DNA from 3 places in the Neobacillus canaveralius genome. Region 3 is predicted to be linked to each of the others. Evidence: riboswitches for the same ligand, from Rfam matches in the RefSeq annotation. Region 3 holds a riboswitch; each other region holds the start of a gene.
The links. Region 3 has a riboswitch for thiamine pyrophosphate ahead of ABC255_RS17610 (thiamine phosphate synthase). Riboswitches for the same ligand answer to the same signal wherever they lie in the genome.
Positions count from the first base shown of each region.

Region 1: it holds a riboswitch for thiamine pyrophosphate, as region 3 does, so the genes downstream of both, thiM (hydroxyethylthiazole kinase) here and ABC255_RS17610 (thiamine phosphate synthase) in region 3, are expected to answer to the same signal.
Region 2: it holds a riboswitch for thiamine pyrophosphate, as region 3 does, so the genes downstream of both, thiW (energy coupling factor transporter S component ThiW) here and ABC255_RS17610 (thiamine phosphate synthase) in region 3, are expected to answer to the same signal.

Region 1 is NZ_JBDFLL010000001.1:3,224,209-3,226,413, reverse strand. It holds gene ABC255_RS16200 (Gfo/Idh/MocA family protein) at 1-880, shown strand, start outside; TPP riboswitch at 1,145-1,256, shown strand; gene thiM (hydroxyethylthiazole kinase) at 1,359-2,165, shown strand; gene thiD (bifunctional hydroxymethylpyrimidine kinase/phosphomethylpyrimidine kinase) at 2,178-2,205, shown strand, end outside.
Region 2 is NZ_JBDFLL010000001.1:3,221,159-3,223,363, reverse strand. It holds gene thiE (thiamine phosphate synthase) at 1-608, shown strand, start outside; TPP riboswitch at 769-876, shown strand; gene thiW (energy coupling factor transporter S component ThiW) at 954-1,463, shown strand; gene ABC255_RS16175 (LuxE/PaaK family acyltransferase) at 1,479-2,205, shown strand, end outside.
Region 3 is NZ_JBDFLL010000001.1:3,511,345-3,513,549, forward strand. It holds gene thiO (glycine oxidase ThiO) at 1-433, opposite strand, end outside; gene ABC255_RS17610 (thiamine phosphate synthase) at 417-1,025, opposite strand; TPP riboswitch at 1,178-1,287, opposite strand; gene ABC255_RS17615 (GntR family transcriptional regulator) at 1,465-1,842, shown strand; gene ABC255_RS17620 (DUF1648 domain-containing protein) at 1,861-2,205, shown strand, end outside.

The DNA of each region.
Region 1 (2,205 bases), 290 kb from region 3:
TTATGAAGCTGATTATCAAAATATCCTGGATAATGAAAACATAGATGCGGTTATGATTGAAGCCGAAACTAATTTACACAAAGATCTTATCGTTCGCGCTGCAAATGCAAATAAGCATGTTTTCACAGACAAGGTAGTAACCCCTACTGTTAAAGATGGTTTAAGTGTAAAAAAGGCAATAGAAGAAAATGGTGTAAAACTAGTAGTCTCACATGAATCCTTGCCTATTGGATCCTATCAATATGCAAAGAAATTGGTTGACGAAGGAAGTCTTGGTGATATTGTTGCCATTAATTTTAGGCGCGCACATGGCATGGCCAAAACGAATAATCTGCCTGAAACCTGGTATGACAAAGATGTAGCAGGAGGCGGGGCCTTAATTGACCTAGGGGTACATGGTATGTCTATGCTTACTTATCTGGCAGGAACACCAACGAAAGTTTCGTCTTTTATGGAAAACTGGACAGATAGAGAAGTGGAAGATAGTGCAACAATCATGCTGGAGTTTGAAAATAATGCTATCGGTACGGCGCATACGAATATGGTTACAAGCATAATGGAAAATTCATTAGAAGTAATCGGAACAGATGGTATCCTAGTAGTCTTAGGAGTGGAAGGTAAAGAATCTGTTTATCTAAATTCAAAACATATTTCGGGGATGGAAACAGGAATGAATTTAATTGATCCGACTGTGTATGCATCGGATGGTTTAGTTCCAATAAACTTATTTATTGACTTTGTTCTAGATGAGTCCAACAAGGATCAGTATTTACCTGGATTTGATATTGATACTGCCCTAACGGTTGTCGGAATTGCAGAAGCTGCATATAAGTCCGCCAAAACAGGTGGAAGCGCAGTGAAATTTAAAAAATCTTGGTAAAAGCTTATTAAAAGACACAAGAATTGACGTATGAATTGGCATACGTCTTTTTCTTTATTTATTAGGATCCGCACTTATCGGTTGGGTGATCAGGTTATGCACCCGAACTGATAAATAAACGGAAATATTCCGCTTATTTTACTTTTGCTGGTTACTCGATCAAGGACACAACATCTTATTTAAAGATTCTAGCTAAATAATATCGGTATAAAATACTTTACATATGGTAACCAGTAGACTAACATAGAAAATAACTTAATACGATTTAACTACTAGGGGTGCTCTGAATTTGGGGCTGAGAGAAAAACTTTACGTTTTTTAACCCTTCGGACCTGATCTGGATTATACCAGCGTAGGAAAGTAGCCATGTGAAATTACCTTTTTCTCTAACTATTACGCCAGGTCCTATTTTGATGGATCTGGCTTTTTTATGTTTAGAAGACTAATAGGGTCATTGAATAAAGATGGGGGTGTTGTGATGAATCATCACGATTTTAGTTCTATTTTACAAAGGGTAAGAGAAGAAAATCCGCTCGTACATAATATTACAAATGTGGTCGTCACCAATTTTACCGCAAATGGTCTTTTAGCACTTGGGGCTTCACCCGTAATGGCTTATGCTCCAGAAGAAGTAGCGGATATGGTAAGAATTTCACGTGCTCTTGTTCTGAATATCGGAACATTAAACAAGGACGTGGTGAGCTCGATGATCTTAGCTGGAAAAACAGCTAATGAGCTAGGGATCCCGGTGATCTTTGACCCAGTTGGAGCCGGTGCTACGCTGTTCCGCACGGAAATGGCACAAAAAATAATCGAAGAAGTAAAAGTATCTGTTATTCGCGGAAATGCTGCTGAAGTCGCCAATGTTCTGGGGGAAAAGTGGGAGATTAAGGGAGTGGATGGTGGTGGACATCAAGGAAGTAATGTCACATTGGCCGTAACCGCGGCACAAAAGTTGAATACCACAATTGTGATTACTGGAAAAGACGATGTGCTGACAGATGGGAAGACGACGTACTTGGTTTCGAATGGTCATCCTCTGTTAACAAAAGTAACAGGAACTGGCTGTCTCCTAACCTCTGTAATTGGAGCCTTCGCAGGAGTGGAAAAGGACCTACTGCTTGCTGGATTATCGGCGTTAACCTTTTATGGTATTGCAGCAGAAAAAGCATTCGAAAAGGTCGGTGAAATGGGACCTGGCAGTTTTCAAATTGATTTTTTAAATCAACTATCACTCGTTTCTTCTGAGGATATACATCAATTCGCGTTATACAAACAACTATAGGGAGTGGGCATAATGAAAAAAGCATTAACGATTGCTGGTT
Region 2 (2,205 bases), 290 kb from region 3:
GCAGTCCCAACTGCAAGGACAATCCAGCACAGGTTTTGCAGGAAGCGATTAAAGGGGGAATAACTCTTTTTCAATTCCGTGAAAAAGGTATCGGGGCTTTAACAGGGGATGCAAAGGTTGAACTGGCCAAGGAACTTCAGCAAATTTGCAGGGAGCAGCAAATATCCTTTATTATCAATGACGATATTAATTTGGCTATTGCACTCAACTCGGACGGAGTTCATATCGGGCAGGAAGATGATCCGGTAGGGGAAGTCAGAAAGAAGGTTGGCCATGATAAAATCATTGGAGTTTCAGTACATAGTTACGAAGAGGCAATGACTGCATTAGAGGGAGGAGCCGATTATTTTGGAATCGGACCCGTTTTTCCGACAAAAACAAAAGAAGACGCCAAACCTTCAAACGGGACCAAGTTAATTGAGGAATTGCGAGACAGAGAAGTATATATTCCGATTGTGGGAATTGGCGGAATAACTGCGGAAAACGCAGGATCTGTTATCCAAGCTGGAGCGGATGGAGTATCAGTCATTACCGCGATTAGCCATGCAGAATCTGTTACAAAAGCAGCTGAACATTTAAGAAAAAGTGTCTTAAATCAAAGGTCTTGATCTATCAAGATTCATGGATTTATGTTGGTAAAGTTGAAAAAACTTTATTCGTGCCCTAAAGCAAATATATGTGGTTTGCGGTAACGATAAGCAATACTCGAAACCGTATCGTGTAAGAATTAAGTAATTTAACATCGGAACAATTTCTATTAAAATTTCATACTAGCACTGGGGGAGCCGAAACTGGCTGAGATTAGACTTGTAAAGGTCTTAAACCCCTGAACCTGATCTGGGTAGTACCAGCGTAGGGAAGTGAATGATACATCCATTAACTGTGAACCATAATGGTAGTATTTAAAACGGTAATCCCCCAGTGCTCATTAAAAACTTGGAGGGCTTTTTTTTATGAGAAAAACACACAAACTCACATTAACAGCGATGATGATTGCGATTGGCACACTCTCGAGTAATTTATTGTTTATTCCGGTTGGGTTCACTAAAGTGTTTCCGATTCAGCATTTCTTGAATGTTTTGTCTGCCGTCCTACTTGGACCTGTTTATGCTGTTGCGCAGGCACTTTGTGTCTCAATCCTGCGCAATATCATGGGAACTGGATCAGTCTTTGCATTTCCAGGCAGTATGGTGGGTGCCTTGTTGGCCGGGCTTCTTTTTATGAAAACAAGAAAGATTTATATGGCCTTTTTCGGTGAGGTTATTGGAACGGGCATTCTTGGCGCGATTCTCTGCTACCCAATCGCCACTCTATTAATGGGGCAGGAAGCAGCAGTGTTTGGCTTTATTCCGTTATTTATATTCAGCTCGATTGCGGGTGCACTGATTGGGGCCATTATCCTATCAGTCTTTTTAAAAAAGAAGGTTGCTGTATTTACTCCAAACGGAACAACATTGAAATAGAAAGGAAGTATCACCATGGAACAGCAGCAAATCATAGACCAACTACTTACTATTCTGCAATCAGATTCACTTTCAGAAGGTGAATTTAATCAAAATGCCTTGCAATTATTTGCCTATCAGTTCACAAATAACCTTCCATATCGGAAGTACTGTCAGCAAAAAGGCAAAACCATCCGGACTGTGAAATCATGGAAGGATATTCCCGCGGTGCCAATTAACGCTTTTAAGGAAGTAGCATTAACCTGTACGCCTCCAGAACAAGCAGAAAGGTATTTTATGACAAGCGGTACCACACAAGGTGTCAAGGGGAAGCACTATCATCCGACCTTACAAGTATGGAATCTATCAATGAAAACCTATTTTAAACAGCGGTTTATGAAAGAAACGGAAAAAATCCGCATGGGCATTCTGTTCCCGACTGAGGAAGAAATGCCTAATTCCTCATTGGCTCGTTATTTAAACCTTGCTAAACAGGAGTTTGGTACAGAGGAGAGTCACTATCTATTAGGTGAAAATGGGATTGACATTAAAAGGTTGATTCAAGAATTGGAACATGCTGAACATTCAGGTGAGCCTTATGCATTGTTAGGGGCTTCATTTAGTTTTGTTCATCTGTTTACAGAACTAGAAAAAGCGGGTCGCCGCTTTCAATTGCCGCCTAGAAGTAAGATCTTAGATACTGGTGGATTTAAGAATCAGTCAAAAGAATGGGAACTGGATGATTTTTACCAGGAGTTATCGA
Region 3 (2,205 bases):
CTTCAATGTAGGCTGCTCCTAATAGATTGGAAGAAACATCTGGTTCCATCTCCCATACTGCCTCTTTATCGAGCCATTTTACAGTCGGTTGGGATAAGATGGAGCGAAGCCCAAATGCATCAGGTTCATTATAAGCAAGCTTTAAAATCCCCCCTTTTCTGTACCCTATATTGAAACCGCTCATATGATTTAATTCATCCTTAAGTTGGAAGTAGGCATTCTGACTGCTTCTTGCAAAATGGAAAAACACATCAATATCCCCGTCACATTCAGAGTGAGCACCAAGCATACCACCTGCAGCACTTGTCGATTTCGAACCTATTTGATTGCCTTCAAACAATGCTACATTCATCTTTTCCTTTGCTAAATAGTAAGCAATTGAGCAACCAATTATTCCGCCTCCAATTATGGCTACATCAAATTTTTGATTCATGTTTTATCGCCTCATAATACTTTTTTGTTGAAAAAAATGGATCTTCTGCGAAAAAAATTCCTGACATCACCGCTATACCATCTGCTTTCACTTGTTGCAATGTGTCTATTTTATTCAATGTAATTCCACCAATAGCATAAACAGGGATTCTTAGCTCCTCTTTGATTTTAAGAATAGGCTGAATGCCATTTGGATTCTTTCCTTTTTTACTATACGTCTCAAAGCAATGACCATATAAACAATAGTCCGCGCCATCTCTTTCCGCTTTCTTTGCTCCCTCATAAGAATGAACAGAGCGTCCAACCCTTATTTGAGGAAAATTTTGTTTAACCATTTTTACAGGGAGACCTTTTTCTGGTAAGTGAACTCTTTGGATACCCATTAACAAAGCAATATCCAAACGGTCATTTAGGATGATTTTATCTTTATCAACACCACCCTCCTCCATATATTGGAGCAAAGTGATGATTTCATGAGCTGTTTTTGTTTTTTCGCGTATTTGGACAAAATCTATTCTTTCTATTAACCCAATGATTTTAGATGCTAAATCACGTACTGATTGCCTATCATCTGTTACTGCTATTAGCTTCACGTTTATCTCTCCTTAAATCCAATTAAAAACCTTAGACACCTCCTTAAAAAATCATAAAGTATCAATTCTATCAGCATTTTTTTCAATAAAAAAACCACTTTCCTAAATAGAAAAGTGGTTTGGTTTGAAATTTGTTCACATGCAAACAAGTACAAACACATTCTCTACTTTCCTACGCAGGTTCTAACCTGTTCAGGTTTTGAGGGTTTAAAAGTAACTACTTTATTCTCAGCCCTTATCAAGGGATCCCCTAGCAATTGAATTATTCAGTTTATTTGATTATTCTGAGTACAACCGTAATTCTAATACAATAATTGGAATGTTTCAAGTGAATTCGATTCTATTTTATTCGCAAATTAAAATACTATTTCTTTTGTTCTAGTTTATATAGAACAGATGTGTTATAATAAATGTAGAACAGATGTGGAGGAGAAAGAAGATGATGATTAGAATTGAACCCGACTCTGACATTCCTATTTATGAGCAAATATCCAATCAAATTGTCGAAGGAATCGCTCGAGGTTTGATTCAACCAGGTCAAACGCTGCCTTCAGTGAGGGCTTTTGCATCTGACCTTGGTGTTAACATGCATACTGTTAACAAAAGCTATCACCTATTAGAGAAAAAAGGAATCATCAAGATTGTTCCGAAATCGGGCGCGATTATCTCTTATCCTCAAGATTTCAATGAATCCTCTTTCGATCGACTAAAAAATGAATATCAGCCACTCATTGCAGAAGCACTTGTGGTCGGAATGTCTGAAAAGCAAATTCAGGAGCTTGTTGCCGCCATTATTAATGACTTTAAAAAGAACTAAAACAAAGGAGGAACTTATATGACATTAGCCATTTTTCTTTTTATCTCCCTCATCCTGGTTGGTATCCAGACAGCTATTCCCTTTTTAGTAAAACGGACGATTATCTTTGGCGTCACCGTCCCAGAAAAGCACATAAAAAATGAACAGCTATTATCTTATAAAAAGAGATACACATTCATGGTTGCCCTTCTTTCATGTATCGTTCTAGCCAGTTATATACTTTGGGCAATGATAAGTACTCCCGGTGAAGAAGAAACCGTGTTAATCGGGATATTGATCCAATTTGGCATTATTCTTTTCAGTTTTTCCCTATATTTTTTCTATCATGGAAAGACCCTTCAATTAAAAAAGAAAAATAATTGG